2 regions of the Kosakonia cowanii JCM 10956 genome follow, and region 2 is predicted to be linked to the other one. Evidence: predicted binding sites of a transcription regulator. Region 2 holds the regulator's gene; the other holds the start of a gene.
What was found. The regulator sigma-54, encoded in region 2, starts transcription at its own class of promoters, with help from an activator protein. The targets are predictions, from matches to a motif close to GTTGGCACANNTTTCGCTNT.

Region 1: a site for sigma-54 is predicted at 10,445-10,464, ahead of BWI95_RS10005 (gamma carbonic anhydrase family protein). Genes of this name have one in related genera too.

The regions. Positions count from the first base shown of each region.
Region 1 covers NZ_CP019445.1:2,127,737-2,143,801, reverse strand. Annotated here, with positions in the region: gene BWI95_RS10055 (endonuclease/exonuclease/phosphatase family protein) at 6-806, opposite strand; gene yafC (DNA-binding transcriptional regulator YafC) at 1,022-1,918, shown strand; gene dkgB (2,5-didehydrogluconate reductase DkgB) at 1,955-2,758, opposite strand; gene BWI95_RS10040 (winged helix-turn-helix transcriptional regulator) at 2,943-3,488, shown strand; gene fabF (beta-ketoacyl-ACP synthase II) at 3,491-4,771, shown strand; tRNA gene BWI95_RS10030 (tRNA-Asp) at 4,855-4,931, opposite strand; rRNA gene rrf (5S ribosomal RNA) at 4,987-5,102, opposite strand; rRNA gene BWI95_RS10020 (23S ribosomal RNA) at 5,306-8,219, opposite strand; tRNA gene BWI95_RS10015 (tRNA-Ala) at 8,418-8,492, opposite strand; rRNA gene BWI95_RS10010 (16S ribosomal RNA) at 8,731-10,272, opposite strand; gene BWI95_RS10005 (gamma carbonic anhydrase family protein) at 10,742-11,296, shown strand; gene BWI95_RS10000 (DUF1488 family protein) at 11,272-11,529, opposite strand; gene aroE (shikimate dehydrogenase) at 11,526-12,344, opposite strand; gene tsaC (L-threonylcarbamoyladenylate synthase type 1 TsaC) at 12,350-12,922, opposite strand; gene BWI95_RS09985 (DNA topoisomerase family protein) at 12,927-13,469, opposite strand; gene smg (DUF494 family protein Smg) at 13,496-13,969, opposite strand; gene dprA (DNA-protecting protein DprA) at 13,941-15,065, opposite strand; gene def (peptide deformylase) at 15,195-15,704, shown strand; gene fmt (methionyl-tRNA formyltransferase) at 15,725-16,065, shown strand, end outside.
Region 2 covers NZ_CP019445.1:1,587,745-1,603,809, reverse strand. Annotated here, with positions in the region: gene rapZ (RNase adapter RapZ) at 1-296, opposite strand, end outside; gene ptsN (PTS IIA-like nitrogen regulatory protein PtsN) at 342-833, opposite strand; gene hpf (ribosome hibernation promoting factor) at 914-1,201, opposite strand; gene rpoN (RNA polymerase factor sigma-54) at 1,224-2,657, opposite strand; gene lptB (LPS export ABC transporter ATP-binding protein) at 2,706-3,431, opposite strand; gene lptA (lipopolysaccharide ABC transporter substrate-binding protein LptA) at 3,438-3,998, opposite strand; gene lptC (LPS export ABC transporter periplasmic protein LptC) at 3,967-4,542, opposite strand; gene kdsC (3-deoxy-manno-octulosonate-8-phosphatase KdsC) at 4,539-5,105, opposite strand; gene kdsD (arabinose-5-phosphate isomerase KdsD) at 5,120-6,106, opposite strand; gene BWI95_RS07380 (calcium/sodium antiporter) at 6,120-7,094, opposite strand; gene mlaF (phospholipid ABC transporter ATP-binding protein MlaF) at 7,325-8,137, shown strand; gene mlaE (lipid asymmetry maintenance ABC transporter permease subunit MlaE) at 8,145-8,927, shown strand; gene mlaD (outer membrane lipid asymmetry maintenance protein MlaD) at 8,932-9,483, shown strand; gene mlaC (phospholipid-binding protein MlaC) at 9,501-10,139, shown strand; gene mlaB (lipid asymmetry maintenance protein MlaB) at 10,136-10,429, shown strand; gene ibaG (BolA family iron metabolism protein IbaG) at 10,556-10,810, shown strand; gene murA (UDP-N-acetylglucosamine 1-carboxyvinyltransferase) at 10,864-12,123, shown strand; gene sfsB (DNA-binding transcriptional regulator SfsB) at 12,179-12,454, opposite strand; gene ispB (octaprenyl diphosphate synthase) at 12,668-13,639, opposite strand; gene rplU (50S ribosomal protein L21) at 13,900-14,211, shown strand; gene rpmA (50S ribosomal protein L27) at 14,231-14,488, shown strand; gene BWI95_RS07320 (DMT family transporter) at 14,582-15,547, shown strand; gene cgtA (Obg family GTPase CgtA) at 15,563-16,065, shown strand, end outside.

The sequences.
Region 1 (16,065 bases), 540 kb from region 2:
TCGCCCTACTTGCCGGAAGGGAGCGGGCTGAACTCTACCAGCAGCGGATTGTGATCCGATGCGCGGGTCACCAGCACCGACGCCTCATCAACATTTAAGCCACGATAGAAGACAAAATCGAGTGGTCGGCCAAAGGCTCGACTGCGATTGTCATCGGTGAATCGTACCTGCCGCAGCGCCATTTCGCGCGCAAAACGGTAGAGGGCATTCATGCGCGGGCGGCTCCAGGCATTAAAATCGCCGGCCATAATTACCGGGCCATCGTGGCGGCCAATCTGGTCGCCAATCGGCAGCAGCTGTTTACTGTAGACATCGACACCGAGACTGAAGTTGACCGCATGCACATTCACCACCATCAGATTACGGCTGTCCGGCAGCGGGTAGACCGTCACCAGGGCTGACTTTGCCAGCCGCAGAATCGGCTCACGCTCGCGCAGAGGGCAGCAATAGACCGGATGGGCAGAAGAGAGCGTCATCACGCCTGAGGGGTGCTGAGGCAGCACAAAGGCGGGAACCTGATCGGCAGCAAGATAGTTGCTGGTTGCGAAACTCACCAGTTCGGGCGTCGTCTGCGCTTCCTGCAACAGAACCAGGTGCGCATCTTTGCCGAAGCTTTGCAGCACCGAGAGCCACTCCGCCCGCTGCTGCTTGAAGATGTTCCATACCAGTACGCGGATCTTTTCATCCTGGCTGAGAGGAACCCCGGCAGGTAAAGCCTGACCAATACTGGCGAACGATCCCGGCGGTAAAATGCGCTCCGCAGGTTGTCCGGCAACATATCGCATAGCGTAAGTATTTTTCGCCACTTCGGCTTTGAACCTCTTTGATTTCCGCGCCCGAAAAAGGGGCGTCACTCAGTTATAGGGATTGTAGACCATAGTTTCAACGAATAATCACCAGAAAAGCGCCAGCTTGTATAGGTGCCATTGACCTTTAGGCCGCGCGATGGCGTTGCGACACGCGGCGTGGTTAAATACACGCGCATGAATAATCTCGTTGAAATGTTGCTACAGAGGCAATAATGAAAACCACCTCGGAAGAACTCGCCATTTTTGTCGCGGTCGTGGAGAGCGGCAGTTTCAGCCGTGCCGCTGAACGTCTTGGTCAGGCAAACTCAGCCATTAGCCGGGCGGTGAAGAAGCTGGAGAATAAGCTCGGCGTTAACCTGCTCAATCGCACCACTCGCCAGCTTAGCCTCACTGAAGAGGGCGAGCGCTATTTCCGTCGCGTACAAACGGTGCTGCAGGAGATGGCGGCGGCGGAAAACGAGGTGATGGAGAATAAATCGGTGCCGCGCGGCACGCTGCGTATCGATGCCGCCACGCCGGTAGTGCTGCATTTTTTAATGCCGCTGATTAAGCCGTTTCGTGAACGTTACCCGGAGATCAGCCTGTCGCTGGTCTCGAGCGAAACCTTTATCAACCTGATTGAACGTAAAGTGGATGTCGCTATTCGCGTCGGCAAGCTGACTGATTCCAGCCTGCGCGCGCGTCCGCTCTTTAAGAGCTACCGCAAAATTATCGCTTCGCCCGAATACCTTGCCCGTTACGGTACGCCTGAAACGGTCGAGGATTTGCAAAACCATGTCTGCCTCGGATTTACCGAGCCGGTATCGTTGAATACCTGGCCGGTGGCGGCAGCGGATGGTCAACTGCTGGAGGTGACGCCCACGCTCGCCTCTAATAGCGGTGAAACCCTTAAACATCTCTGTCTGAGCGGCAACGGTATCGCCAGCCTGTCGGATTATATGATTGATAAAGAGCTGGCGAGCGGCGAGCTGGTTGCGTTGATGTCAGACAAACTGCTGCCGGTAGAGATGCCCTTCAGCGCCGTCTACTACAGCGATCGGGCGGTGAGTACGCGTATCCGCGCCTTTATCGACTTCGTCAGCGAGCATGTGCCGCAGACGGGCAGATAAGCGAAAACGGGAGCCAGGCTCCCGTCACGTTGCTGATTAATCCCACTCAGGCGCAAGCCCTTCCGGGCTGACCAGCCGGTCATTGCAATCCAGCGCGGCGATAGCGGCTCTGTCATCCGCATCCAGTTTCAGCGTCTTTGCTTGCAGGTTGCTCGCCAGGTTCTCGCGTTTGGTTGAGGATGGGATCACCGCGTACCCCTCCCCCATTGCCCATGCCAGGATCACCTGCGCTGGCGTTGCGCTGTGCTTCTGCGCGATGCGGGCAATCGTGGCATCTTTCAGCGCCTTACCATACGCCAGCGTCATATAGGAGGTGATGTGGATCCCGTGCTCTTTTGCCCACTGCGCCACTTTTCGGTTCTGCAGATAGGGTGAAAGCTCAATCTGGTTAGTGGCAATATTTTCCGCCCCGACTGCTGCAATCGCCTGCTCCATTAACTCAATCGTGAAGTTGGAGACGCCGATCTGACGCGTTAGCCCCTGCGCTTTGGCGTTCATCAACTGCTGCATCGACTCGGCAACCGGCACCGCTGCGCCCGGCGATGGCCAGTGAATCAGCGTCAAATCAACGTAGTCGGTGCCTAACTTCTTCAGGCTCTCTTGCAGGCTTGGGATCAGCTGGCCTTCACCCAGGTTTTCAGTCCAGATTTTAGTAGTGATAAACAGCGATTCCCGCGCGACGCCACTCTGCGCCAGCGCTTCGCCAATGGCGGCTTCATTGCCATAGATCTGTGCGGTATCAATCACGCGATAACCCAGTTCAAGGGCGGTTTTCACCGAGGCGATTACCGCCTCATCGGTTAAACGGAAGGTCCCCAGACCAAATGCAGGGATAGACATATCAATTCCTCTCTCATTATTTCTTAACAGATGGCGTGATTATGGTGAGTTGAGCACGGGGGAAAAAGAGGCAGTAAAGCAGAGGATATTTGCCGCAGCGGCAATAGTGCTAAAAGTAGTGACTTGCATATTGAAAGTCACTATGTCACTTTGGTGTGGCATGTTTACTACAGCAGATACCACCATGAAAAATGAAGCACTTTACCAGGCTCCCTGCCCTATTGCCCGAAGTCTGGGACGCATTGGTGATAGCTGGAGCATGATTATCCTGCGCGACGCCTTCGCAGGCTTTACCCGTTTTGATGAGTTCCAGAAAAACGCCAATATTGCGCCGAACATTCTCTCCCGGCGCCTGAAGGAGCTGGTTGAAGAGGGGTTGCTTGAAAAGGTGAGCTACAGCACAACCCCGCCGCGCTATGAATATCACCTCACGCCGTTAGGCTATGATTTTCGTCCAGTCATCATCGCGCTGGCGCAGTGGGGAAACCGCCATTTCTCACCTGAAGGTCCACAGATGATGCTGGTTGAGCGGGAAACCGCGCGCCCGGTTGAAGCGATCCTCGTCGATAAGGCCACCGGCGAAGCCATAACCCCTGAAAAATACGCCATGGTGCCAGGCCCGGCAGCGTCGCCGGTTCTCCACTATCGTCATCAATATTTGCAACGTAAGCAGGCTGGAGAGACGTCGCTGAAATATGCGCCACAATTACAGATGAATAAGGAGGAGTGAATATGAGCATTTCGCAAAAGCGCGTCGTTATAACCGGTATGGGCATCGTCAGCCCGCTGGGCTGTGGCCTTTCCCACGTCTGGTCATCATTGGTTGCGGGCAAATCGGGTATTTCCCGCCTTGACGACGAAATGGTCGACGATATTGCCTGCAAAGTGGCAGGCCAGGTCCCTTCGATTGAAGAGGATCCGCATCACGGTTTCGATCCCTTAAGCACGATCCCGGCGAAAGAACGTAAAAAGATGGATCGTTTTATTGAGTTCGCACTGGTGGCAGCGAAAGAAGCGCTGACGCAGGCGAACTGGTTCCCTCAGGAGGAGGCGCAGCGCGATCGAACCGCAACGGTTATTGCCACCGGGATCGGTGGCTTCAGTGAGATCACCAACGCGGTGCGCACCACCGATTCACGCGGGCCTCGCAAACTCTCCCCGTTTACCGTTCCCTCTTTCCTTGCCAACCTCGCAGCCGGCCATGTCTCGATTAACTATGGTTTTCGCGGCCCGATCGGCGCGCCCGTTTCGGCATGTGCGGCCGGCGCGCAGGCCATTGGTGATGCCGCGCGGTTGATACGCAGCGGCGAGGCAGATATCGCCCTATGCGGCGGCAGTGAAGCGGCGATCCATCGGGTAAGCCTTGCCGGATTTGCAGCTGCACGGGCGCTTTCGAGCGGTTTTAACGATCAACCGACAACTGCTTCACGCCCATTTGATCGCGATCGTGATGGATTTGTGATGGGTGAAGGTGCCGGGCTGCTGGTGATTGAATCGCTCGAACATGCGCTGGCACGCGGCGCGACGCCGCTGGCGGAACTGGTGGGTTATGGCACCCGCGCAGATGCGCATCATCTCACTGCCGGCCCGGAAGATGGTAACGGTGCCGCACGGGCGATGGAAGCCGCGATCCGTCAGGCGGGAATTTCAGCCTCCGATATCCAGCACATTAACGCTCATGCGACGTCTACTCCGGTTGGTGATAAGGGCGAACTGGCAGCGATAAAGCGTGTGTTTGGTGCGAACAGTACGGTAGCGATTACATCGACTAAGTCAGCGACCGGGCATCTTTTGGGTGCCGCGGGCGGTATTGAAGCGATCTTCACGGTTCAGGCGTTGCGTGAACAGATCGCACCACCGACGCTGAATTTACATCATCCTGATGAGAAGGCCGATGGGTTAAATCTGGTGGCGCTTGCCGCATGCCCACTTGAGATTCGCTACGCGATGTCGAATGGTTTTGGCTTCGGCGGGGTGAATGCCAGTTTGCTGTTAAAGCGCTGGGAAGAGTAAATAACAGGGCCGTTTGGCCCTTTTTCACAAATTGCAGACGAAAAAAAACCGTATCTCGTGAGAGATACGGTTCTTAAAATAAGTGGCGGAACGGACGGGACTCGAACCCGCGACCCCCTGCGTGACAGGCAGGTATTCTAACCGACTGAACTACCGCTCCACCGAATTTTTTCACAACCACCGGTTTGTTGCCCCGGTTTACTGCTTAATTTGATGCCTGGCAGTTCCCTACTCTCGCATGGGGAGACCCCACACTACCATCGGCGCTACGGCGTTTCACTTCTGAGTTCGGCATGGGGTCAGGTGGGACCACCGCGCTAGTGCCGCCAGGCAAATTCTTTGTGCTCCGTCCTGTGTCTTTCACGCCGCTCCTGCGTTGGCTGCCTTCGCTCGCAACAGTCACATACTTCAGTATGCTCCTGTCGTCTCGTCTCAGTTGCCGCCTTGCTGCTGCGTAAAATCCTTCGGACTTAACATCTAATCTGGTATCAGCTGAAAATCTGTCTCTCATCGCCAAAACATCTTCGGCGTTGTAAGGTTAAGCCTCACGGTTCATTAGTACCGGTTAGCTCAACGCATCGCTGCGCTTACACACCCGGCCTATCAACGTCGTCGTCTTCAACGTTCCTTCAGGAGACTTATAGTCTCAGGGAGAACTCATCTCGGGGCAAGTTTCGTGCTTAGATGCTTTCAGCACTTATCTCTTCCGCATTTAGCTACCGGGCAGTGCCATTGGCATGACAACCCGAACACCAGTGATGCGTCCACTCCGGTCCTCTCGTACTAGGAGCAGCCCCCCTCAATTCTCCAGCGCCCACGGCAGATAGGGACCGAACTGTCTCACGACGTTCTAAACCCAGCTCGCGTACCACTTTAAATGGCGAACAGCCATACCCTTGGGACCTACTTCAGCCCCAGGATGTGATGAGCCGACATCGAGGTGCCAAACACCGCCGTCGATATGAACTCTTGGGCGGTATCAGCCTGTTATCCCCGGAGTACCTTTTATCCGTTGAGCGATGGCCCTTCCATTCAGAACCACCGGATCACTATGACCTGCTTTCGCACCTGCTCGCGCCGTCACGCTCGCAGTCAAGCCAGCTTATGCCATTGCACTAACCTCCTGATGTCCGACCAGGATTAGCTGACCTTCGTGCTCCTCCGTTACGCTTTAGGAGGAGACCGCCCCAGTCAAACTACCCACCAGACACTGTCCGCAACCCGGATTACGGGTCCACGTTAGAACATCAAACATTAAAGGGTGGTATTTCAAGGTTGGCTCCACGCAGACTGGCGTCCACGCTTCAAAGCCTCCCACCTATCCTACACATCAAGGCTCAATGTTCAGTGTCAAGCTATAGTAAAGGTTCACGGGGTCTTTCCGTCTTGCCGCGGGTACACTGCATCTTCACAGCGAGTTCAATTTCACTGAGTCTCGGGTGGAGACAGCCTGGCCATCATTACGCCATTCGTGCAGGTCGGAACTTACCCGACAAGGAATTTCGCTACCTTAGGACCGTTATAGTTACGGCCGCCGTTTACCGGGGCTTCGATCAAGAGCTTCACCTTGCGGTTGACCCCATCAATTAACCTTCCGGCACCGGGCAGGCGTCACACCGTATACGTCCACTTTCGTGTTTGCACAGTGCTGTGTTTTTAATAAACAGTTGCAGCCAGCTGGTATCTTCGACTGGTTTCAGCTCCGCGAGCAAGTCGCTTCACCTACACACCAGCGTGCCTTCTCCCGAAGTTACGGCACCATTTTGCCTAGTTCCTTCACCCGAGTTCTCTCAAGCGCCTTGGTATTCTCTACCTGACCACCTGTGTCGGTTTGGGGTACGATTTCGTGTTACCTGATGCTTAGAGGCTTTTCCTGGAAGCAGGGCATTTGTCACTTCAGCACCGTAGTGCCTCGTCATCACGCCTCAGTGTTAAAGTGAACCGGATTTACCTGGAACACACACCTACACGCTTAAACCGGGACAACCGTCGCCCGGCCGACATAGCCTTCTCCGTCCCCCCTTCGCAGTAACACCAAGTACAGGAATATTAACCTGTTTCCCATCGACTACGCCTTTCGGCCTCGCCTTAGGGGTCGACTCACCCTGCCCCGATTAACGTTGGACAGGAACCCTTGGTCTTCCGGCGAGCGGGCTTTTCACCCGCTTTATCGTTACTTATGTCAGCATTCGCACTTCTGATACCTCCAGCAGCCCTCACAGGCCACCTTCGACGGCTTACAGAACGCTCCCCTACCCAACAACACATAGTGTCGCTGCCGCAGCTTCGGTGCATGGTTTAGCCCCGTTACATCTTCCGCGCAGGCCGACTCGACCAGTGAGCTATTACGCTTTCTTTAAATGATGGCTGCTTCTAAGCCAACATCCTGGCTGTCTGTGCCTTCCCACATCGTTTCCCACTTAACCATGACTTTGGGACCTTAGCTGGCGGTCTGGGTTGTTTCCCTCTTCACGACGGACGTTAGCACCCGCCGTGTGTCTCCCGTGATAACATGTCTCCGTGTATCTCGTATCGTAGTTTGCATCGGGTTGGTAAGCCGGGATGGCCCCCTAGCCGAAACAGTGCTCTACCCCCGGAGATGAATTCACGAGGCGCTACCTAAATAGCTTTCGGGGAGAACCAGCTATCTCCCGGTTTGATTGGCCTTTCACCCCCAGCCACAGGTCATCCGCTAATTTTTCAACATTAGTCGGTTCGGTCCTCCAGTTAGTGTTACCCAACCTTCAACCTGCCCATGGCTAGATCACCGGGTTTCGGGTCTATACCCTGCAACTTAACGCCCAGTTAAGACTCGGTTTCCCTGCGGCTCCCCTATACGGTTAACCTTGCTACAGAATATAAGTCGCTGACCCATTATACAAAAGGTACGCAGTCACCCCATAAAGAGGCTCCCACTGCTTGTACGTACACGGTTTCAGGTTCTGTTTCACTCCCCTCGCCGGGGTTCTTTTCGCCTTTCCCTCACGGTACTGGTTCACTATCGGTCAGTCAGGAGTATTTAGCCTTGGAGGATGGTCCCCCCATATTCAGACAGGATACCACGTGTCCCGCCCTACTCATCGAGCTCACAACCTGTGTGCTTTTGTGTACGGGGCTGTCACCCTGTATCGCGCGACTTTCCAGACGCTTCCACTAACACTCAGGCTGATTCAGGCTCTGGGCTGTTCCCCGTTCGCTCGCCGCTACTGGGGGAATCTCGGTTGATTTCTTTTCCTCGGGGTACTTAGATGTTTCAGTTCCCCCGGTTCGCCTCACAGCACTATGTATTCATGCTGTGATAGTGCAACGGATTGCACTGGGTTTCCCCATTCGGACATCGCCGGCTGTAACGGTTCATATCACCTTACCGGCGCTTTTCGCAGATTAGCACGTCCTTCATCGCCTCTGACTGCCAGGGCATCCACCGTGTACGCTTAGTCGCTTAACCTCACAACCCGAAGACGTTTCGTAAAACATCATCAGTTGCGAAAATTTGAGAGACTCACGGAACAATTCGCATTGAGACTCACGAACATCGCATTGTTCTGTGTTCAATTTTCAGCTTGATCCAGATTTTTAAAGAGCAAAACTTCGCAGCACACACAGAATGTGTACTCTGAAGTTTTCTAGTGACGAACAGTGAGGATGGTGGAGCTATGCGGGATCGAACCGCAGACCTCCTGCGTGCAAAGCAGGCGCTCTCCAGCTGAGCTATAGCCCCATCGTAGTTAAACTCTGTACCTTGAATTCGTTCCGGCGCGGCGTGATGAGCGAAGCATACGTACGTATGTGAGCTCGCACAACAAGCACGGAGCGTTTGGTAGGCCTGAGTGACTGAAGGGACCACAAAGTCCTATCAGTGCGCTCTAACACCTGACTACAAGCCCTGCAGAGATTTTCACTGCTCTTATTTTCATCAGACAATCTGTGTGGACACTACAGGGAAAGGTTCTTTAAGGTAAGGAGGTGATCCAACCGCAGGTTCCCCTACGGTTACCTTGTTACGACTTCACCCCAGTCATGAATCACAAAGTGGTAAGCGCCCTCCCGAAGGTTAAGCTACCTACTTCTTTTGCAACCCACTCCCATGGTGTGACGGGCGGTGTGTACAAGGCCCGGGAACGTATTCACCGTGACATTCTGATTCACGATTACTAGCGATTCCGACTTCATGGAGTCGAGTTGCAGACTCCAATCCGGACTACGACGCACTTTATGAGGTCCGCTAGCTCTCGCGAGATTGCTTCTCTTTGTATGCGCCATTGTAGCACGTGTGTAGCCCTGGTCGTAAGGGCCATGATGACTTGACGTCATCCCCACCTTCCTCCAGTTTATCACTGGCAGTCTCCTTTGAGTTCCCGGCCTAACCGCTGGCAACAAAGGATAAGGGTTGCGCTCGTTGCGGGACTTAACCCAACATTTCACAACACGAGCTGACGACAGCCATGCAGCACCTGTCTCACAGTTCCCGAAGGCACCTTTCCATCTCTGGAAAGTTCTGTGGATGTCAAGACCAGGTAAGGTTCTTCGCGTTGCATCGAATTAAACCACATGCTCCACCGCTTGTGCGGGCCCCCGTCAATTCATTTGAGTTTTAACCTTGCGGCCGTACTCCCCAGGCGGTCGACTTAACGCGTTAGCTCCGGAAGCCACGCCTCAAGGGCACAACCTCCAAGTCGACATCGTTTACGGCGTGGACTACCAGGGTATCTAATCCTGTTTGCTCCCCACGCTTTCGCACCTGAGCGTCAGTCTTCGTCCAGGGGGCCGCCTTCGCCACCGGTATTCCTCCAGATCTCTACGCATTTCACCGCTACACCTGGAATTCTACCCCCCTCTACGAGACTCAAGCCTGCCAGTTTCGGATGCAGTTCCCAGGTTGAGCCCGGGGATTTCACATCCGACTTGACAGACCGCCTGCGTGCGCTTTACGCCCAGTAATTCCGATTAACGCTTGCACCCTCCGTATTACCGCGGCTGCTGGCACGGAGTTAGCCGGTGCTTCTTCTGCGGGTAACGTCAATCGACGTGGTTATTAACCACATCGCCTTCCTCCCCGCTGAAAGTACTTTACAACCCGAAGGCCTTCTTCATACACGCGGCATGGCTGCATCAGGCTTGCGCCCATTGTGCAATATTCCCCACTGCTGCCTCCCGTAGGAGTCTGGACCGTGTCTCAGTTCCAGTGTGGCTGGTCATCCTCTCAGACCAGCTAGGGATCGTCGCCTAGGTGAGCCGTTACCCCACCTACTAGCTAATCCCATCTGGGCACATCTGATGGCAAGAGGCCCGAAGGTCCCCCTCTTTGGTCTTGCGACGTTATGCGGTATTAGCTACCGTTTCCAGTAGTTATCCCCCTCCATCAGGCAGTTTCCCAGACATTACTCACCCGTCCGCCACTCGTCAGCGAAGCAGCAAGCTGCTTCCTGTTACCGTTCGACTTGCATGTGTTAGGCCTGCCGCCAGCGTTCAATCTGAGCCATGATCAAACTCTTCAATTTAAAGTTTGATGCTCATCGAATTAAACCGTAATGAATTACGTGTTCACCCGTGAGACTTGGTATTCATTTATCGTCCGAGGACATTAAGAATCCATGTCACCTGAGTGCCCACACAGATTGTCTGATAAATTGTTAAAGAGCAGTTGCGACGCGCTTCAGCGCTCTGTCGCGAGGTGGCGTATATTACGCTTTCCTCTTTCAGAGTCAACCCTGAATTTCAGGATTTTTTCTCTTCCGTTGAAGCGACTATCTGGTGAAGTGATTCACGTTGTCATGTCAACGGAGGCGCATTATAGGGATCCCATTTTTTAGCACAAGTCTTTTTGCGATCTTTTTTTCCGACTGCTGTTTTTTCACCCTTTTCGCTGAGATCTCATGCGATCTGCACAGTTTATGCACCATAAAACAGTTGCAGAAGGCGGATCCCGCGATCAAAGTGATAGCTCTGGCCCGATTGAAGTGAGGTGTTATGTCTACTGTACTGCGTCCTTATAAGGATCTTTTCCCAACTATTGGTCAACGCGTCATGGTTGATCCCACCAGCGTCGTCGTTGGCGATGTAAGAATGGCAGAGGATGTCGGCATTTGGCCGCTGGTAGTGATTCGGGGTGACGTCAATTATGTAGAGATTGGCGCACGCACAAATATTCAGGACGGTAGCGTTCTGCACGTTACGCATAAGTCCTCCTACAACCCTGAAGGCAATCCACTGCTTATAGGAGAGGATGTCACGGTGGGCCATAAAGTAATGCTGCATGGCTGCACCATCGGTCATCGCGTGCTGGTCGGGATGGGATCAATTGTGCTGGATGGAGCCGTGATTGAAGATGAGGTCATGATTGGCGCAGGCAGCCTGGTACCACAGAATAAGCGCCTGGAGAGCGGCTACCTTTATCTGGGCAGCCCGGTAAAACAGATTCGCCCCCTGATGGAGGCCGAAATCGAAGGTTTGAAATACTCGGCCAATAACTATGTGAAATGGAAGGATGAGTATCTTACTCAGGAGAGCCAGATTACGCCCTGATCGTCCTCTTCCTGGCGGCGGATGCACTGCTCCGCCTCCTCTTCCAGATCCCAGCGATGCTGGCGAAAAAGCGAAAGGTAATCCTCTGGCGTATTGCCACCGAAACGCTGCGCCAGCACTGAACCCTTTATTGCACACATCATCTGCATGCCGTTAACCAGCGCGGGAAAAACGATCGCCTGTGTGGAGTCATGCCACTCTTCGCGATCGGGAAACTGGATCGCCTGGTTCATTTCGCCAGCTCCTGTTTAAGCATTGCGATAACAGGTTCAACTTCTGGCAATAAGCCATGCCATAAAAACAGAGCATGCGCCGCTTGTCCCACCAGCATCCCGAGGCCGTCAGCGCGATTCATGGCGCCAAGCTTTTCGCACCAGGCCAGGAACGGTGTGCTGCCTTTCTGATAAAACATATCGTAGCAGTAAGTCTGCGGGCGAATAATTGCTTGCGGTAGCGCCGGAATATCGCCCCCCATCCCGCTTGAAGTCGCATTGATGATGAGATCAAACTCCCGCTCTACAAGCGACTCCATCTCCGCCGCCTCTATGCTTCCGGTATGGGCAAAGAGCTCAGCTAACGTTTGTGCGCGAGACCAGGTGCGGTTGGTAATAGTTAAAGCACAATCGAGTGATAAGAGGGGCAAGATCACCCCACGCGCCGCGCCACCCGCGCCCACCAGCAGAACACGCGAACCGGGGCGGATAAATGCCAGCCGTTGTAGATCGCTTAAGAGCCCGATGCCATCGGTGTTATCGCCGAGCAGGCGCCCATCATCGAGTCGTTTAAGGGTGTTAACTGCCCCTGCCAGCGCAGCGCGTTCCGTCAACTCATCCGCACGCGCAAAAGCCTCTTCTTTAAAAGGCACGGTGACATTTGCTCCCTTGCCTCCCTTATCAAAAAAAGCATTTAGCGTATTAACAAAATCATCAACAGGGGCGAGTGCTTTCCCATAGGGGTGATCGATTTGCAGCTGGCTGGCGAATTGCTGATGTATAAGTGGCGACTTGCTGTGCGCGACAGGATTTCCAAAAACGACGTACGGTTCCATGCTATTTACCCCTGTCGGAAGAGTTCACCGGTGAGTGCATCACGGATTTCGGAGGGATTCTGCCGGCCGCCAGTCGGTACATCGACGACCGGGAAATCTGGTCCGAATTGGGCGACAACCTCCTGGGCGGTTCTGCACGGCGGCAGACCGGATAAGTTGGCGCTCGTCGATACCAGTGGTTTGCCATAAGCCTCGCACAACTCAACCACCAGCGGATGGTCGGTGACACGCACGGCAAGGGAATCAAAGCGTCCAGTGAGCCAGCGCGGCGTGGTTGGTTTTGCCGGAAATACAAAAGTCACCGGACCTGGCCAGCAGGCAAAGATTGCCTGACGTTGGGTGTCAGACAGCATGCTGTCATCAATATAGGGTTTCAGCTGCGCAAAATTAGCGGCAATCAGTATTAGCCCTTTCTCGACAGGCCGCTGCTTGAGTTCAAGCAGGCGATACACAGCGGTTTCACTGTCCGGATCGCAACCGACGCCGAAAACGGCTTCTGTTGGATAAGCGATGACTTCTTCTTTTTTCAGGATCTCCACCATGGTGGCGATGGGATCTTTTGGCAGGTTATTCTTCACGAGTTTATTCCGCTGGGAGCAGCTTTCCACATTGTTTATTGGCACAGAAGCATTTAACGCCCTGCGCGGTTTTCTTCTCTGTCAGCAACGGGTAGTGACATTCGGGGCACTCGCCCGCCACCGGTCTGGAATTGATGACGAACTGGCAATCAGGATAACGATCGCAGGAGTAGAAGGTTTTGCCGTAACGCGAACGACGCTGGACAAGATGCCCGCTCTGGCATTGCGGACAGCCAATAGCCGTTTCATCAGGCTTATCGATCAGTTCGGTGTGTTCGCAGGCCGGATACTGGCTGCATCCGATAAACATACCGAAGCGCCCCTGGCGTAGTACCAGCTCTGCACCGCAAAGAGGGCATAACTGACCGTCCAGAACTTTAACGATATGGCCGTCTGCCTGACTTTTCAGGGGACGTACATAATCGCATTCCGGATAATGAGAGCATCCGAGAAACGGACCGTGTTTCCCGGAGCGAATGACAAGTTCAGCCCCGCATTGTGGGCAGGGCTCATTATTACGCACAGTAAATAGTGCTGATTTGGTCATAACAACTCTTGAAGCTGCAAAAACAGTTAATGCAGCATACCTTCATTCACTTCAAAGAGTAATTCTTCCATTTGCTGGTAGGCGTTTTCACACCCTGGAATATTAAAGAGCACCATCAGGATGACCCATTTAAGATCTTCCAGCTCGAACTCTGCGTTATCCAGCGCCAGCGCACGCTCAATCACCATTTCCCGTGTTTCGAGGTTTAGCACCTGAATCTGTTCCAGGAATAACAGGAATCCCCGGCAACTGGCATCCAGCCTTTCACTCTCTTCTGCGGTATAGATGCGTAAGGAGAGTGGATCAGAAGCAAGCTGCATCGGTTCGGCGAGGCCTTCCTGATAATCAGCCAGCTTTTCCAGCCACATAAGCGCGTTGTAGATATCCTCACGATCAAATCCGGCGTCGGTAAGATCCCGTTCCAGTTTGTCCTGATCCACACGCAATTCAGCTTCGTTATGGATGTAAGTCTCAAACAAGTACATTAGTACGTCGAACATGGCTTGCCCTCCTCAATCGGACATAGCCGCCGGGTACAGCTGCGATCCATCCTGCTAACTCCAGTTCAAGCAATTGAGCAGCTGCCACTGGCACAGGTTGGCCGGCACGTTCAGCGACGACGTCAACAGGTGTTACCTCATCTCCTACGTTAGCCAGGAGCTCAGGAAATGGCAATGCCGCCTGTTCGCCTTCTGGAGGATAATTTGCATTTTCGTGTGTTTCCGCCACCCAATTTAGCCCATATTGCAAATGTTCGAGGATCTCTTCAGGCGATGTAACGGGCGTCGCGCCCTGCTTTAATAGCCAGTGCGGCCCCTCGCTGCCGGGGCTACCAATGGCCCCCGGTAAGGCAAAAACGTCTCTCCCTTGCTCAAGCGCGAGCCGGGCCGTCACCAACGAACCGCTACGTAATGCGGCCTCGATCACAAATACTGCCCGGCTAAGACCGCTAATAATCCGGTTACGACGGGGAAAATGCCCCGGCTTCGGGGTGGCTGATAATGGAAACTCGGAAACCAGCGCCCCACCCTGCTCCAGCAACTGGGAAGCAAGGGCAGTGTGTCTGCGCGGATAGAGGCTAAAGAGCCCATTACCCAGCACGCCAATGCTTTTCCCTCCAACGCTTATTGCCGCGCGATGGGCGACGCTGTCAATTCCGAGCGCCATTCCGCTGGTAATGGTTAAGCCCGCACGCGCAAGCGATTCACAAAAGAGGCGCCCCCAACGCTCGCCATACCATGAATGCGCGCGGCTACCCACGACGGCTAATTGCTGGGATTTCAATACCGCGATATCGCCTTTAACAAACAGCGCGCCCGGGTAATCAGCAATGGCGCGCAGTGGTTCAGGGTAGGCCGCATCGCTGGCCACAATCATGTGATGTTGAGGGTTAGCCAGCCATGACAGACAGCGATCGAGTTCCCGTGCCGAAAGGGAAAAAAAGCGGCGCGTCTGCGCAACCGTTAAGCCTAAAACCTGCAGGTCAGCGGCCGTCATCGCACCGCTTCGCTCCAGCTGCTGCGCGATACTCAGCCACTTGTCGCCAGAGAGGTCGCCAACCTGTATCAGACGTAGCCAAATTTCCGTGGATGTCATTCCCTCTCCCTTGCCATAAGCCGTATCGGCAATCCTTGCGATCGGTCACTGATGCTGTCAATCGCCAGGGGATTTGTCTAGAATAGAGGGCATATTCTTTACAACTCCTGAACACAACTCTGGATATTTATGGCAGTTTTGCATGTGTTACATATTCCGGACGAGCGGCTTCGCAAAGTCGCCGATCCGGTAAAAGAAGTGAATGCGGATATTCAACGTATCGTTGATGATATGTTCGAAACGATGTACGCCGAAGAGGGTATTGGTCTCGCGGCAACGCAGGTTGATATTCATCAGCGAATTATCGTGATTGATGTGTCAGAGAATCGCGATGAGCAGCTGGTCTTGATCAACCCGGAACTGCTTGAGAAGAGCGGCGAAACGGGTATTGAAGAGGGTTGCCTCTCTATTCCGGAACAACGCGCCCTTGTTCCACGAGCGGAGAAAGTGAAAATCCGCGCGCTGGATCGTAATGGCAAGTCGTTTGAACTCGAAGCGGATGGTCTGCTGGCCATTTGTATTCAGCATGAAATGGATCATCTGGTCGGTAAACTCTTTATCGATTATCTGTCTCCGCTGAAACGCCAGCGTATTCGTCAGAAAGTCGAAAAACTGGATCGTATGAACGGCCGCGCTTAAGCGGGCAGAAAAGGATAAACGTGTCAGATTCTCTACGTATTATTTTTGCCGGCACTCCTGATTTTGCAGCGCGTCATCTTGACGCGCTGCTCTCTTCTGAACATGAGATCGTAGGGGTCTTTACCCAACCCGATCGCCCTGCTGGCCGGGGTAAAAAACTGATGCCCAGCCCGGTAAAAGTGCTGGCGGAAGAGAAAGGCTTGCCCGTGTTTCAACCGGCCTCTTTACGGCAGCCGGAAAACCAACAGCTGGTCGCCGAACTGAAGGCTGATGTGATGGTGGTCGTCGCTTATGGGCTGATTTTGCCTAAAGCCGTGCTCGATATGCCACGTCTTGGCTGCATTAACGTGCATGGCTCCTT
Region 2 (16,065 bases):
GTGTCGCTGTAGCGGCGGATCAGGGTGTTGCGATCCGCATCTAAAAAGAGCAGCTGCGGCGAAAACGCCTCCGGCAGGTTGCTCATCGCCTGCTCAAAGATCTCCGGCGACTCCGGCATGTTGCGCACATCGATACTGACGGCGGCAGAGATCTGGCGATCGGCGAGGGTTTGCGCCAGTTCCGGCAACAGCACAACCGGCAGGTTATCAACACAGTAGAAACCCATATCTTCCAGTGCGCGTAGCGCCACGGATTTCCCTGAACCCGAACGACCACTGACGATCATCAGGACCATGGGTCATTTCTCCTCAGAACGACTGACAAGTATAGTCTTACCCGGTTACGCATCGCCGCGCTCGCCTTCTGTCTGCGTGATGATCTCATAGAGCTCTTCATCACTCTGCGCGCCGCGCAGGCGTCGACAAATGGTTTTATCTGCCAGCCGCTTGGCGACCAGTGAAAGGGTGTGCAGATGCGTTTTGGTTTGATCTGCCGGCACCAGCAGGGCAAAGAGCAGATCGACGGGTTGATTATCGATAGCGTCGAAGGCAATCGGCGTTTCGAGTTGTACAAACACGCCGACGGCGCGCAGTGTATCTTCCTCGAGCTTGCCGTGGGGAATGGCGATACCGTTACCAATGCCGGTACTGCCCATTTTTTCACGCGTAAGAACCGCTTCGAAGACCACCTGCGGCGGCAGACCTAACTGTTTCGCCGCCAGCTCGCTGATAATTTCCAGCGCGCGTTTTTTACTCTGGCAGTGAACGCCGCTACGGGTACATTCCTGGTTAAGCACTGTGCTCAGTTGAAGAGCCGAATCGTTATTCATCATAATTTCACCTAAGCGACGCCGGAGCCAGCACCCAACCGGGTTGCGGTCGGGTGCAACGCGCCAGACGGACGCCCGGACAATTAGTGTTGTTTCAGTTTATCTTTATGCTTCGTGAGCTGCCGCGCCAGTTTATCAATTAAACCGTCAATAGCAGCATACATATCTTGTCCTTCCGCACTGGCATGCAGTTCGCCTCCATTCACATGCAGCGTGGCATCTGAAATGTGCGTCACCTTTTCCACTTTCAACACAACATAAACCTGATTAATCCTGTCGAAATAGTGCTCCAGCTTGGCGAATTTGCTGTTTAAAAACTCGCGCAGGGCATCGGTAATCTCAACGTTTTGTCCGGTGATGTTTAGCTGCATAGTGTCTTCCTTATCGGTTGGGTCACACCAGCTGTTTACGCTGGTTAGACGGCGGAATGGATAAAGATTCTCGATACTTCGCAACGGTTCGCCGCGCGACCATGATTCCCTGATTGGAAAGCAGCGTCGTCAGCTTACTGTCGCTCAGCGGTTTTGCAGGGTTTTCAGCGGCGATCAACTTCTTCACCAGTGCGCGGATGGCCGTGGAGGAGGCTTCGCCGCCGCCTTCGGTATTCACATGGCTAGAGAAGAAATACTTCAGTTCAAAAATGCCGCGAGGACTGTGCAGGTACTTCTGGGTCGTAACACGAGAGATAGTGGACTCGTGCATCTCGACGGCCTGGGCGATATCCGCCAGCACCATCGGTTTCATAAATTCTTCGCCCTGCTCAAAGAACGCCTGCTGCTGCTCGACGATGCAGCGGCTGACGCGCAGCAGCGTGTCATTGCGGCTCTCCAGGCTTTTGATCAACCACTTCGCTTCCTGCAAATTACTGCGAATGAACTGCGTGTCGGCGTCGTTACGCCCGCCGCTGCCCATCGCTGCATACTGCTGGTTGATCTTAAGACGTGGAATGCTGTCGGCGTTAAGCTCTACCGTCCAGCGCCCGTTGTGTTTGCGCACCAGCACATCGGGGATCACATACTCCGGCTCGCTGGTCTGGATCGACTGCCCGGGACGCGGATCGAGGGACTGGATCAGATTGACCGCCTCTTTCAGCACATCCTCTTTCAGGCGCGTCACGCGCATCAGCGAGCGGAAGTCATGATTGGCCAGCAGATCGAGATGATCGCAGATAATAAGCCGGGCCTCTTCACACCACGGTGTCGCTTTGGCGAACTGAGAGAGCTGAACCAGCAGGCAGTCGCGCAGATCGCGCGCCGCAACGCCAACGGGATCAAAACGCTGAACGCGCTTTAGCACCGCTTCGACTTCATCCATGCCGATCTCGTCGTTCCCCATGCTCTCGAGGATCTCCTCAAGCGTCACGGTGAGATAGCCAGTTTCGTCCACGGCATCAACGATCGAGGTCGCAATGGCGCGATCCGTATCGGAGAAGGGGGTCAGCTCTACCTGCCACATCAGGTAATCCTGTAGCGACTGGGTGGTTTCACCCTGGTAGATCGGCAGTTCATCATCAATGTAATCGTTACTGCTGCCTGACGGCGTGCCGGCGGTGTAGATCTCATCCCAGCTGGCATCCAGCGGCAGTTCGTCAGGCATCTCTTTCTGTTCGAGTGCATCCGCGGTGTCCAGGCCATCTTTTTCCTGAACCTGTTCGCTATCCACTTCTTCGTGAAGATCGGTTTGTTCCAGCAGTGGGTTGCTCTCCAGCGCCTGCTGAAGTTCCTGCTGAAGTTCCAACGTGGACAACTGCAAAAGGCGAATGGCCTGTTGCAGTTGCGGCGTCATGGCTAGCTGTTGGCTAAGCCGTAGTTGCAAACCTTGCTTCATATTCAGAGCAGCACTCTCCGACAAAAAATGTCAATAAACCTTACCCTATCAGAGTCTGAAGTCTTCCCCAAGATATACGCGCTTAACATGTTCGTCTTCAAGGATTTGCTGCGGCGTGCCGTGGGCGATGAGATGCCCCTGGCTGACAATATAGGCGCGCTCACATACGGCCAGCGTTTCGCGCACGTTATGGTCGGTAATCAGCACCCCAAGCCCGCTGTCACGCAGATGCTCGATAATGCGTTTGATGTCGATAACCGAGATTGGGTCAACGCCCGCAAAGGGTTCATCGAGCAGGATAAATTTCGGGTTTGCCGCCAGCGCGCGGGCAATCTCGACGCGGCGACGTTCACCGCCGGAGAGCGCCTGGCCCATGCTGTCGCGCAGGTGATCGATATGGAACTCTTCCATCAGCTCGTTGGCGCGATCTTCACGCTGTTCCGTGGTGAGATCGTCACGAATCTGCAGCACTGCCATCAGGTTGTCATAGACGCTGAGGCGACGGAAGATCGAGGCTTCCTGCGGTAAATAGCCGATGCCGCGACGCGCGCGCGCATGCAGCGGCAGCAGGCTGATATCTTCATCATCAATAATGATGTTGCCGGCATCGCGCGCAACAATCCCGACCACCATATAGAAGGTGGTGGTTTTCCCTGCGCCGTTAGGGCCAAGCAAGCCGACGATTTCACCGGAGTTAACGGTCAGACTGACGTCTTCGACCACGCGACGGCCTTTATAAGCCTTGGCGAGATTCTTTGCAGTTAATGTTGCCATAACGGATTAGTTACTCTTCTTTTGCGCCGGGGCCGGGGCGGATTTGTTGCTCTTGTCCTGTAACTGCGACGGTACCAGCACAGTAGTTACGCGCTTACCTTTGTCGCTGAACGCCTGCATCTTCTGCTCTTTCACCAGGTAGGTGATTTTGTCACCAGCAATATTGCTGTCCAACTGCTCGAGATAGGCGTTGCCGGTCAGGATGACGAAATCTTTTTCCAGTTCGTAGTGCATCTGCGAGGCGTGGCCTTTAACCGGCTTGCCGTTGTCCTGCATCTGGTAGAAGGTGGCCGGATTGCCGTAACCGTCGATGATCTCTCTGCCTTGCTGGCCGCCCGGACGGGTGACCACCACCTTATCGGCGTTGATCTTAATCGTCCCCTGCGTCACGACGACATTGCCGGTGAAGGTGACAACATTCCCCTGCATATCCAGCGACTGCTGATCGGAGTCGATGTGGATCGGCTGGTCGGTATCCCCGGTCACAGCGAGCGCCGGAAGCGCGGCAGCGAAGAGCGTACTCGCCAGGAGAAGATTAAGGCTGCGTTTGTTTGTTTTGAATTTCATAGGAGCTTCTAACCTTTTCAATCAGCTCGGCGTTTTTGCTGCGTAAATTGCCGCGCATTTTCAGGCCGGTGGAATTAAATGTTGTTCCGTATAACGTAACCTGATCGTCTGAGAAAACATCCTGGGTGACCAGGTTGATCCGGGCGTTATCCGTGGTGATTCTGCGTAATTGTGCGTCCGCAGTCAGCGCGTTAACTTCGACATGTCCATAGAGGTAAAGCATTTTGTCGTCGGTGAGCTTTGCTTTATCCGACTTGATAGACCAGGTCGGAACTTTGTTCTCATCGAAGGTGGTTAACACCGGTTTGGCAAACCAGCTAACGCTATCGGCGGAGTAGTACTCCACATTCTGCGCGATCAGACGATAGTTCAGCGCGCCTTCCGGGCTGTAAACGACAGTATCCGTATGTTGGCTTTTATAAGTCGGATCTGAATTGTTCGCTGCGCTCTGTTCCGGCGCATCCTGAGTGGTGAAGTTAATACCAATCAGAACCAGTGCGACCAGCGCCAGCAGAATAATGACCCAACGTCTGGTTTTACTCATATTGATTGCCCTTTGGCTTCATCCAGCTTGCCCTGTGCCAGCAGCAGTAAGTCACACACTTCACGCACCGCGCCGCGACCGCCGTTAATCCGCGTCACGTAATCGGCGCGCGCGCTGAGCAGCGGGTGCGCATCTGCAACGGCCACGCTCAGGCCAATCTCCGCCATCACCGGCCAGTCGATCAAATCGTCGCCGATATAGGCGACCTGATCCGCCGTCAAATCGAGGCGGGCAAGTAGTTCACGATAGGCGATCATTTTGTCTGATTGCCCCTGGTAGAGATGGATGATGCCCAGCGTTTCGCAGCGATCTTCTACCAGTTTAGCGTTACGCCCGGTAATGATCGCCATCTCGATACCGGAGGTGAGGCCGCTGCGAATGCCATAACCGTCGCGAACATTGAACGCTTTTAGCTCTTCACCATTATTGCCCATATAGATGAGCCCGTCGGACAGCACGCCATCCACATCGAGGATCAGCAGGCGAATCTTCGCGGCTTTCTCCATGACTTGCGTGCTTACCGGCCCATAGCAGGTAGCAAGCGACGCGCCAGCATTACTCATTCTTGTGTCCTTCTTTACACCACGCCCGCGCGCAGTAAGTCATGCATATGTAACACACCCAGTAACTGCTCACCATCGGCAACCAGTACGCAGGTAATGTGACGGGATTGCATCAGGTTAAGGGCATCGACTGCCAGCGTATTGGGCCGCACGCGCACACCGCCTGGCGTCATCACATCGGCGATGCCAAGGCTGCGCACATCGGCGCCCATATCAAACACGCGACGCAGGTCACCATCGGTAAAGATACCTTCGATCTTCATCAGATCGTCGCAGATCACCGTCATACCTAAATTCTTACGCGTGATCTCCAGTAACGCATCACGCAGGCTGGCTTCTTTGCTGACGTGTGGGATCTCATCCCCGGTGTGCATGATGTCATTCACACGTAGCAGCAGTTTGCGGCCCAGCGCGCCGCCCGGATGGGAGAGGGCAAAATCTTCGGCGGTAAAGCCGCGCGCTTTCAGCAGCGCCACGGCCAGCGCATCGCCCATTACCAGCGCTGCGGTGGTGCTGGAGGTCGGTGCCAGCCCCAGCGGGCAGGCCTCTTTCGGCACTTTTACGCATAAATGGATATCCGCCGCGCGTGCCATGCTGCTCTCAGGGCGGCTGGTCATGCAAATCAGCGCGACCTTGAGGCGCTTGAGCACCGGGATGAGCGCGAGGATCTCGTTGGACTCACCGGAGTTCGACAGCGCAATCACCACATCCTGCGGGCTGACCATACCCAGGTCGCCGTGCGCGGCTTCGCCGGGGTGGACGAAAAAGGCGGGCGTGCCGGTGCTGGCGAAGGTTGCCGCCATTTTCCGGCCGATATGGCCCGATTTGCCCATGCCCATCACCACGACTTTGCCAGCACAATAAGCGATGCTTTCGCATGCGCGGGTGAAATCTTCATTAATGTACTGATCCAGCTGTGCGAGGCCTTCACGTTCAATCGCCAGAACTTCTTTGCCGGCTTGTTGAAAGTCAAAACCCGGCTGCAAATCTATTTGCGACATAGTGCGTATCCGATTATCCCGTCAAAAGCGGCGACAGCCAGTAGAGCATCGCCAGCCATATGATAAACCCACCGAACAACAGCCCCCCGACAGCACGACTGATCTGCTTGCGTCGCCAGCAGATCAGCGCGAAAAGGGCGCTGACCAGCACCATTACCCCGTAATCGCGCGTGAACGCCATCGGGTTAAAGCTGCCTGGCGCAATCAGTGCCGGCAAGCCAAGCACGATCGCGATATTAAAAATGTTGGAGCCGATAAGGTTGCCGATGGCGATATCGTCTTCCCCTTTGCGCGCGCCCGCGATGGCGGTGGCAAGCTCAGGAAGGCCGGTACCGATGGCGATAACCGTCAGGCCGATAGTCAGTTCGCTGATGGCAAAGAAGTTCGCCACCACCGTGGCGTTATCCACCACCATGCGTGTCGCCATCGGCATGATAATCAGCGCGACGCCCAGCCAGAGGCAGGCAACCGACACACTTCCCTCGCGCGGCAGCTCGGCCAGCTGCTCTCGCGTCAGGCTATCATTACCCTGGCGTTCGGCCAGACGGGCGATTTTAACAATGAACACCAGCCATAGCACGGCTAATAACAGTAAAAAGATGCCGTCTATGGGCGTAAGCCGCCCATCATACAGTACGACGCCCGCCAGCAGGCTAGCTACTAAGGTTAACGGCAATTCACGGCGCAGAATATCGGAATGCACGGTAAAAGGGTGTAACAGCGCGGCAACGCCGAGGATCAGCAGGATATTGGTGATGTTCGATCCGATGGCGGTGCCGATAGCGAGATCGAGCTGGCCATGCAGTGAGGCAGCGACAGAGGTGATGATTTCCGGCAGCGAGGTGCCAATACTGACCACCGTCATGCCAATAATTAATGGCGGAATACCAAGAGCGCGGCAAAGAATGGAGGCGGCAAACACCAGACGATCGGCACTGTAGACCACAAGAAGTAAACCAATTATCAATAGCGCCGTCGCTAAGAGCATCTAACGTCCTTTCTTCAGGTATAATTTCGCCGTTTCGCAGGCCGCTATACCGGGTTAAAACCGGAACTTCCGCGTAGCGTAATGATTCCTAATTTTGACTTTATGCGGCTCAAAAGTAAAACAAATGCCAGCTTTCGCTAACCTGGGCGGGTAATATTCTGTAAAAATGCTGGGTTCGTGATGATATCAAGCGTAATGCTTGCAGCCCACAGGGTGATAAGGAAGAGGAAATGAGCCAGACAGTGGCGAATTTGGTCGATGTTCGCGGCGTCAGCTTCTCCCGAGGCAGCCGCCCGATCTTCGACAATATTTCACTGACCGTGCCGCGCGGGAAAATCACCGCCATTATGGGGCCGTCAGGGATCGGTAAAACCACCTTACTGCGCCTGATTGGCGGGCAGATCCCGCCCGATAGCGGCGAAATCTTATTTGATGGCGAAAACGTGCCGGCAATGTCGCGTTCGCGCCTCTTCACCGTGCGCAAAAGAATGAGCATGCTCTTTCAGTCCGGCGCACTCTTCACTGATATGAATGTGTTCGATAACGTCGCCTATCCGCTGCGCGAACATACCACTTTGCCACCGGCGCTATTGCACAGCACGGTGATGATGAAGCTCGAAGCGGTCGGGCTGCGCGGTGCGGCAAAATTGATGCCCTCCGAGCTCTCTGGCGGTATGGCGCGGCGTGCGGCGCTGGCGCGCGCGATTGCGCTGGAACCGGATCTGATCATGTTTGATGAGCCTTTCGTTGGCCAGGATCCCATAACCATGGGGGTGCTGGTGAAGCTTATCTCTGAGCTGAATAACGCGCTGGGCGTCACCTGTATCGTTGTTTCCCATGATGTGCCGGAGGTGTTGAGCATCGCGGATTACGCCTATATTGTGGCGGACCGGAAAATTGTCGCCCACGGCAGCGCGCAGGGGCTGCAGGATAATAGCGATCCTCGCGTCCGTCAGTTCCTTGATGGCATCGCCGACGGGCCGGTTCCGTTCCGCTATCCTGCTGGTGATTACCAGCGCGATCTTTTAGAAACAGGGAGTTAATACACTCATGCTGTTAAATGCACTGGCTGCGCTTGGCCATCGTGGGATCAAAACGATCGCGACGTTCGGGCGTGCCGGGTTAATGCTGTTCAACGCCCTGGTTGGCAAGCCGGAGTTTCGCAAACACGCGCCGCTGCTGATCCGCCAGCTCTATAACGTCGGTGTGCTGTCGATGGTCATTATCCTCGTCTCCGGCGTCTTTATCGGCATGGTGCTGGGATTGCAGGGCTACCTGGTGCTGACGACTTACAGCGCGGAGACGAGCCTCGGCATGCTGGTGGCGCTATCGTTGCTACGCGAATTAGGCCCGGTAGTTGCCGCGCTGCTGTTTGCCGGACGCGCAGGCTCGGCGCTCACCGCAGAGATTGGCTTGATGCGCGCCACCGAGCAGCTCTCCAGCCTCGAGATGATGGCGGTCGATCCTTTACGTCGGGTCATTTCGCCGCGTTTCTGGGCGGGCGTCATCTCTCTGCCGCTGCTGACGGTTATGTTTATTGCCGTTGGCATCTGGGGCGGCTCGCTGGTGGGCGTTAACTGGAAAGGGATCGACAGTGGTTTCTTCTGGACTGCGATGCAGAACGCCGTCGACCTGCGAATGGACCTGGTTAACTGTCTGATTAAAAGCGTGGTCTTTGCCATCACCGTGACCTGGATTGCGCTGTTTAACGGTTACGATGCGATCCCGACTTCGGCCGGGATCAGCCGCGCGACAACACGCACCGTTGTGCACTCTTCGCTGGCCGTTCTCGGTCTGGATTTTGTGCTCACCGCATTGATGTTTGGGAATTGAGTTCATGCAAACGAAAAAAAGTGAAATTTGGGTCGGCCTGTTTCTTCTGCTGGCGTTACTGGCGGGGCTCTTTATCTGCCTGAAAGCGGCAGATGTCGCCTCGATGCGTACAGAACCGACGTACCGCGTTTATGCCACCTTTGACAATATCGGCGGCCTGAAAGCCAATTCGCCGGTGCGTATCGGCGGGGTGGTGATTGGGCGCGTATCGGATATCTCTCTCGACCCGAAAACTTATCTGCCGCGCGTGACGCTGGATATCGAAGAGCGTTACAACCAGATCCCGGATACCAGCTCGCTGGCGATCCGCACATCAGGCCTGCTGGGCGAACAATATCTGGCGTTAAACGTCGGGTTTGACGATCCCGAGATGGGAACATCTATGCTTAAGGAAGGCAGCACGATTCAGGACACCAAGTCCGCGATGGTGCTGGAAGATCTCATTGGTCAGTTCCTTTACAACAGTAAAGGTGGCGACAATAAGAATTCAGGCGATGCGGCGGCGCAAAATGAAGGGAATACTCAACCTGCGCCGTCTGCGGATCAGACGCATTAACGAGGAGAAGTGACGCAATGTTTAAACGTCTCATGATGGTTGCTCTGCTGGTCGTTGCACCGTTGAGCTCGGCTTTGGCTGTTGATCAAAGCAACCCTTACACCGCAATGCAGGGGGCGGCGAAACAGACTTTCGATCGCCTCAAAAATGAACAACCGAAAATCCGCGCGAACCCGGATTACCTGCGCGAGGTGGTCGATCAGGAGCTGCTGCCCTACGTCCAGGTGAAATATGCCGGCGCGTTGGTGCTGGGCCGTTATTACAAAGAAGCGACCCCTGCGCAGCGTGATGCCTACTTCAAGGCGTTCCGCGAATATCTGAAACAGGCATACGGTCAGGCGCTGGCGCTCTATCATGGCCAGACTTACCAGATCGCCCCGGAACAGCCGCTGGGCGATGCCACTATCGTGCCGATTCGCGTCACCATCGTCGATCCGAATGGTCGTCCGCCGGTACGCCTCGATTTCCAGTGGCGTAAAAATAGCCAGACCGGCAACTGGCAGGCTTATGACATGATCGCCGAAGGCGTAAGCATGATCACCACCAAACAGAATGAGTGGAGCGATCTGCTGCGTACTAAAGGTATCGATGGCCTGACCGCTGAGCTGCAGTCTATCTCCCGCCAGAAAATTACCCTGGACGAGAAGAAGCAATGACCCAGCAGCTAAGCTGGTCGCGTGACGGTGAACGCCTGGTGTTGCTGGGCGAGCTGGATCAGGATGTGTTAAATCCTTTATGGGATGCGCGCGCAGAGGCGATGAAAGGGGTAACCACCATCGATCTACAGGGCGTAACACGGGTTGATACCGCAGGCGTCGCGCTGCTGGTTCATCTGGTTGAACTCGGTAAAAAGCAGGGCACGGATGTGACGCTTCTGGGCGTAAGTGAGAATGTGAGCACCCTTGCGGCGCTCTATAACTTGCCGCAAAGTGCCTTGCCACGCTAATTTTTTCAATACGTTACTATTTAAAGCCCCGTCCAGAGAGTGGATGGGGCTTTTTGCTTATTTAAGACCGTCGCACTTTCCTCTAAGATGTGTGACTGTTTTCACTTTTAGATGATATTTACGCCCATGGAAAATCATGAAATCCAGACCGTGCTGATGGAAGCACTCTCTCTCCAGGAAGCCCACGTCACTGGCGATGGCAGCCATTTTCAGGTTGTCGCTGTGGGTGAAGTTTTTGACGGCATGAGCCGGGTCAAGAAGCAGCAAACCATCTATGGCCCGCTGATGGAGTACATCGCGGATAACCGCATTCATGCCCTGTCGATCAAAGCGTATACGCCGCAAGAATGGGCGCGCGATCGCAAACTTAACGGCTTTTGAGCGCTGGCGGTATGACCCGCCGCGCGTGTGAATTCTTAACAGAGATCAGATAAATGGATAAGTTTCGTGTACAGGGGCCAACGCGTCTCCAGGGCGAAGTGACAATTTCAGGTGCCAAAAACGCCGCACTGCCGATTCTTTTCGCCGCGCTGCTGGCTGAAGAGCCGGTCGAAATCCGCAACGTGCCGAAACTGAAAGATATCGACACGACCATCAAGCTGCTGAGCCAGCTCGGCACCAAAATTGAGCGTAATGGCTCGGTATGGATCGATGCCAGCAAGGTGAACGTCTTCTGTGCGCCGTACGACCTGGTGAAAACCATGCGCGCTTCGATTTGGGCGCTGGGTCCGCTGGTTGCCCGTTTCGGCCAGGGGCAGGTTTCACTCCCGGGCGGTTGCGCGATTGGCGCGCGTCCGGTCGATCTGCATATCACCGGTCTTGAGCAACTGGGCGCGGAGATTAAGCTGGAAGAGGGCTACGTTAAAGCCTCTGTCGATGGTCGCCTGAAGGGCGCGCACATTGTGATGGACAAAGTGAGCGTTGGCGCGACGGTGACAATTATGTCCGCTGCGACGCTGGCTGAAGGCACCACCATTATCGAAAACGCCGCGCGCGAGCCGGAAATTGTCGATACCGCCAACTTCCTCAATACGCTCGGTGCCAAAATTACCGGCATGGGCACTGACCGCATCACCATCGAGGGCGTTGAGCGCCTCGGCGGCGGCGTTTATCGCGTGCTGCCGGACCGCATCGAAACCGGGACCTTCCTGGTGGCAGCCGCTATCTCCGGTGGAAAAATTGTTTGCCGCAATGCCCAGCCGGATACGCTGGATGCCGTGCTGGCTAAACTGCGTGACGCGGGTGCTGATATTGAACTGGGCGAAGACTGGATTAGCCTCGATATGCACGGTAAACGTCCGAAAGCCGTTAACGTGCGTACCGCGCCGCATCCGGGCTTCCCGACAGATATGCAGGCGCAGTTCACGCTGCTGAACCTGGTGGCCGAAGGTACCGGTGTGATCACTGAAACCATCTTCGAGAACCGCTTCATGCACATCCCTGAGCTGATTCGTATGGGTGCTCATGCAGAGATTGAGAGCAACACCGCGATTTGCCACGGCGTAGAAACGCTCTCCGGCGCGCAGGTGATGGCGACCGATCTGCGTGCATCGGCGAGCCTCGTGCTGGCTGGCTGTATTGCGGAAGGGACGACCTATGTCGATCGCATCTACCACATCGATCGTGGTTATGAGCGTATCGAAGATAAGCTCAGCGCGCTGGGCGCGAAGATTGAGCGTGTGAAGGGCGAATAACCTCTACACCGTTAAAAAAGGGAGCGAAAGCTCCCTTTTTTTATCTGCGACATTTTTACGCTTCACTACGTTTTTTCCTGATGAATTTGGTTTTATCAAGAAACGCGTGCGTGATGGGATCGTGGTAACGCGAAGGCCATATAACCCAGGGATCGGTATCCAGCGCCCGGGCAATAATCAACTCTCCCTTCGGCCAGGGTCGGGTCAGTGCATTGGCGAGGGTGGAGGAACTCAAGCCATTTTTTCGAGATTCAGCCGCCAGCGACGTACCCTTTTTTCGCAGCCCGGCAATAATATCGGCTTGATGCCAGTCGGTATATTTCGTTTCCATAACATCTCCCTGATGAGAATCGGTTTCAACCATTGTTCGCCAACAACGCAGATCACTATACGCATATGGGAATATTTGTTCTAAAAAGTTCAGGTCGATTATTATGTTTTCAGATTATGCCAAGGCTTTCGCAGCAAGGATTCGGCGCCTGAAAAAGGATGTTATAAGAGCTTATTGGAACTTTCCCGCGATAAATCGCGGGAAACAGAGAGATTAACGATCGCGCTGAACGGCGATGTGGGCAAGCGCAATGAGCGCATCGCGCCACTCAGAGTGCGGGAGAACCTGCAGCGCGGCGATGGCTTTATCCGCCTCTTCTTCAGCACGGCGGCGCGTCCACTCCAGCGACCCGCACTGCGCCATTGCTTCCAGAACCGGTTCCAGAAGATGGCGTCCGCTTCCCTGTTCAATCGCTTCGCGGATCATTTGCGCCTGCTCAGGGGTACCGTTATGCATCGCATGCAGCAGCGGCAGCGTCGGTTTGCCTTCGTTAAGGTCATCGCCGGTATTTTTACCCAGCGTTTCGCCATCGGCGCTGTAATCGAGCAGATCGTCAATCAGCTGGAATGCAGTGCCCAGGTAGCGGCCGTAATCCTGCAGCCCCTTCTCCTGTGCCTCTGAACAGCCCGCCAGTAAACCAGAACACTGGGCGGCCGCTTCGAACAGGCGCGCGGTTTTGCTGTAAATCACGCGCATGTAGTTCTCTTCGGTAATGTTCGGGTCGTTGACGTTCATCAATTGCAGCACTTCGCCTTCTGCAATCACGTTCACCGCTTCTGACATCACCTCTAGCACCTTCAGCGAGCCGAGACTGGTCATCATCTGGAATGCACGGGTATAGATAAAATCCCCGACCAGTACGCTGGCGGCATTACCAAAGGCGGCGTTCGCCGTTGCCTTGCCGCGGCGCATATCTGATTCATCCACAACGTCGTCGTGGAGGAGGGTTGCTGTGTGGATAAATTCGATTAATGCAGCGATGGTGACATGCGCGTTGCCTTCATAGCCAACTGCGCGCGCCGCCAGTACAGCGATCATCGGACGTATGCGTTTGCCGCCGCCGCTTACGATGTAATAACCCAACTGGTTGATTAATTTCACATCCGAGTTGAGTTGTTGCAGAATCGTCGCGTTCACACCCGCCATATCTTGCGCGGTTAACTCATTGATTTTTTCTAAATTCATCGCAAAAGCCGGGCTTTCAGTCCTGTTTACCACATATCAAAAGTGGGATAACAAAGGGTTACGGGTTTGAATAGTATTGTCGATTGTACTGAAAAAACGCGCCAGATAAACGTTACCTTACACGTTGTGTTTTTTTTCTGCGAGGAGTGACGATCACACTTGTCAACGGCTCGCAATTTGCGTAATATTCGCGCCCTATTGTGAATATTTATAGCGCCCTCTGAATTAATCAGGATAGGTGCGCGGAAGCGGAGTTTTATATGTACGCGGTTTTCCAAAGTGGTGGTAAACAACACCGAGTAAGCGAAGGTCAGACCGTTCGCCTGGAAAAGCTGGACATCGCAACTGGTGAATCTGTTGAATTCGCTGAAGTTCTGATGATCGCAAACGGTGAAGAAGTCAAAATCGGCGTTCCTTTCGTTGATGGCGGCGTAATCAAAGCTGAAGTTGTTGCTCATGGTCGTGGCGAGAAAGTTAAAATCGTTAAGTTTCGTCGTCGTAAACACTACCGTAAGCAGCAGGGCCATCGTCAGTGGTTCACTGATGTGAAAATTACTGGCATCAGCGCCTAAGACCTGAGGAGAGATTTAAATGGCACATAAAAAGGCTGGCGGCTCAACTCGTAACGGTCGCGATTCAGAAGCTAAACGTCTGGGCGTAAAACGCTTCGGCGGTGAAGCAGTTCTGGCAGGTAGCATCATCGTTCGTCAACGTGGTACTAAATTCCACGCTGGTTCCAACGTAGGTTGCGGCCGTGACCACACTCTGTTCGCTTTGACTGACGGTAAAGTTAAGTTCGAAGTTAAAGGCCCGAAAAACCGTAAATTCATCAGCATCGTTGCTGAATAAGTTTTTCGCGTCCCGGTAACGGAAGAAAGCCCCGCAACACGTTGCGGGGCTTTTTACATTAGAAGCCCGGCAAAATTCGGGCAGGGAAGAAGCATGAAACAGCAGGCGGGCATCGGTATTCTCCTGGCGCTGACAACAGCGATGTGCTGGGGAGCGTTGCCGATTGCAATGAAGCAGGTGCTGGAAGTGATGGAGCCGCCAACGGTGGTCTTCTATCGCTTTTTAATGGCGGGCATTGGTCTCGGTCTGATCCTGACCTGGAAACGAAAACTGCCGCCACTGCGTATTTTCCGCAAGCCTCGCTGGCTGCTGCTGCTGGCAATTGCCACCGGCGGGTTGTTTGGCAACTTCATATTGTTCAGCTCTTCTCTGCAGTATGTCAGCCCGACCGCGTCGCAGGTGATCGGCCAGCTCTCGCCCGTCGGTATGATGGTCGCCAGCGTCTTTATCCTCAAAGAGAAGATGCGTATCACGCAGGTGATTGGCGCGCTGATGCTGATAAGCGGTCTGGTGATGTTTTTTAACACCAGCCTGATTGAGATCTTCACCCGGCTAACGGATTACACCTGGGGCGTTATCTTCGGCGTCGGTGCGGCGACGGTGTGGGTGAGCTACGGCGTGGCGCAAAAAGTCCTTCTGCGTCGTCTGGCCTCCCAGCAGATCCTCTTTTTGCTGTACACTTTATGTACGCTTGCGCTGCTGCCACTGGCGAAACCCGCCGTGGTGTTCCAGCTGAGTGACTGGCAACTGGCCTGTCTGGTTTTTTGCGGGCTCAACACGCTGGTTGGCTACGGCGCGCTGGCGGAAGCGATGGCGCGCTGGCAGGCGGCGCAGGTAAGCGCGTTAATTACCTTAACGCCGCTGTTTACACTGTTTTTCTCAGATTTGTTATCAATGGCCTGGCCCGATGTTTTCGCCAGACCGATGTTAAACCTTGTCGGTTATCTCGGTGCGTTTGTCGTGGTTGCGGGCGCGATGTTTTCCGCTATTGGCCATCGTCTTTTGGGACGCAGGCGTAGTCGTGAAGTGGTCGTCACTGTGCCCCGCTCAGGCGAATGAGTTACGGAGAGTAAAATGAAGTTTGTAGATGAAGCTACGATTCTGGTCGTAGCGGGTGATGGCGGTAACGGCTGCGTAAGCTTCCGCCGCGAAAAGTATATCCCGAAAGGCGGCCCTGATGGCGGCGACGGTGGCGACGGTGGTGATGTCTGGCTGGAAGCGGACGAGAACCTGAATACCCTGATTGACTACCGTTTTGAAAAGTCCTTCCGTGCAGAACGTGGGCAGAACGGCCAGAGCCGTGATTGCACCGGCAAACGCGGGAAAGATATTACGGTGAAAGTGCCGGTTGGTACGCGTGTGATCGACCAAGGCACCGGCGAAACCATGGGCGATATGACCAAACATGGTCAGCGTCTGATGGTCGCGAAAGGCGGCTGGCACGGTCTCGGCAACACCCGTTTCAAATCCTCGGTAAACCGTACTCCGCGTCAGAAAACGATGGGTACGCCGGGCGATAAGCGCGATCTGCAGCTGGAGCTGATGCTGCTGGCAGATGTCGGGATGCTGGGGATGCC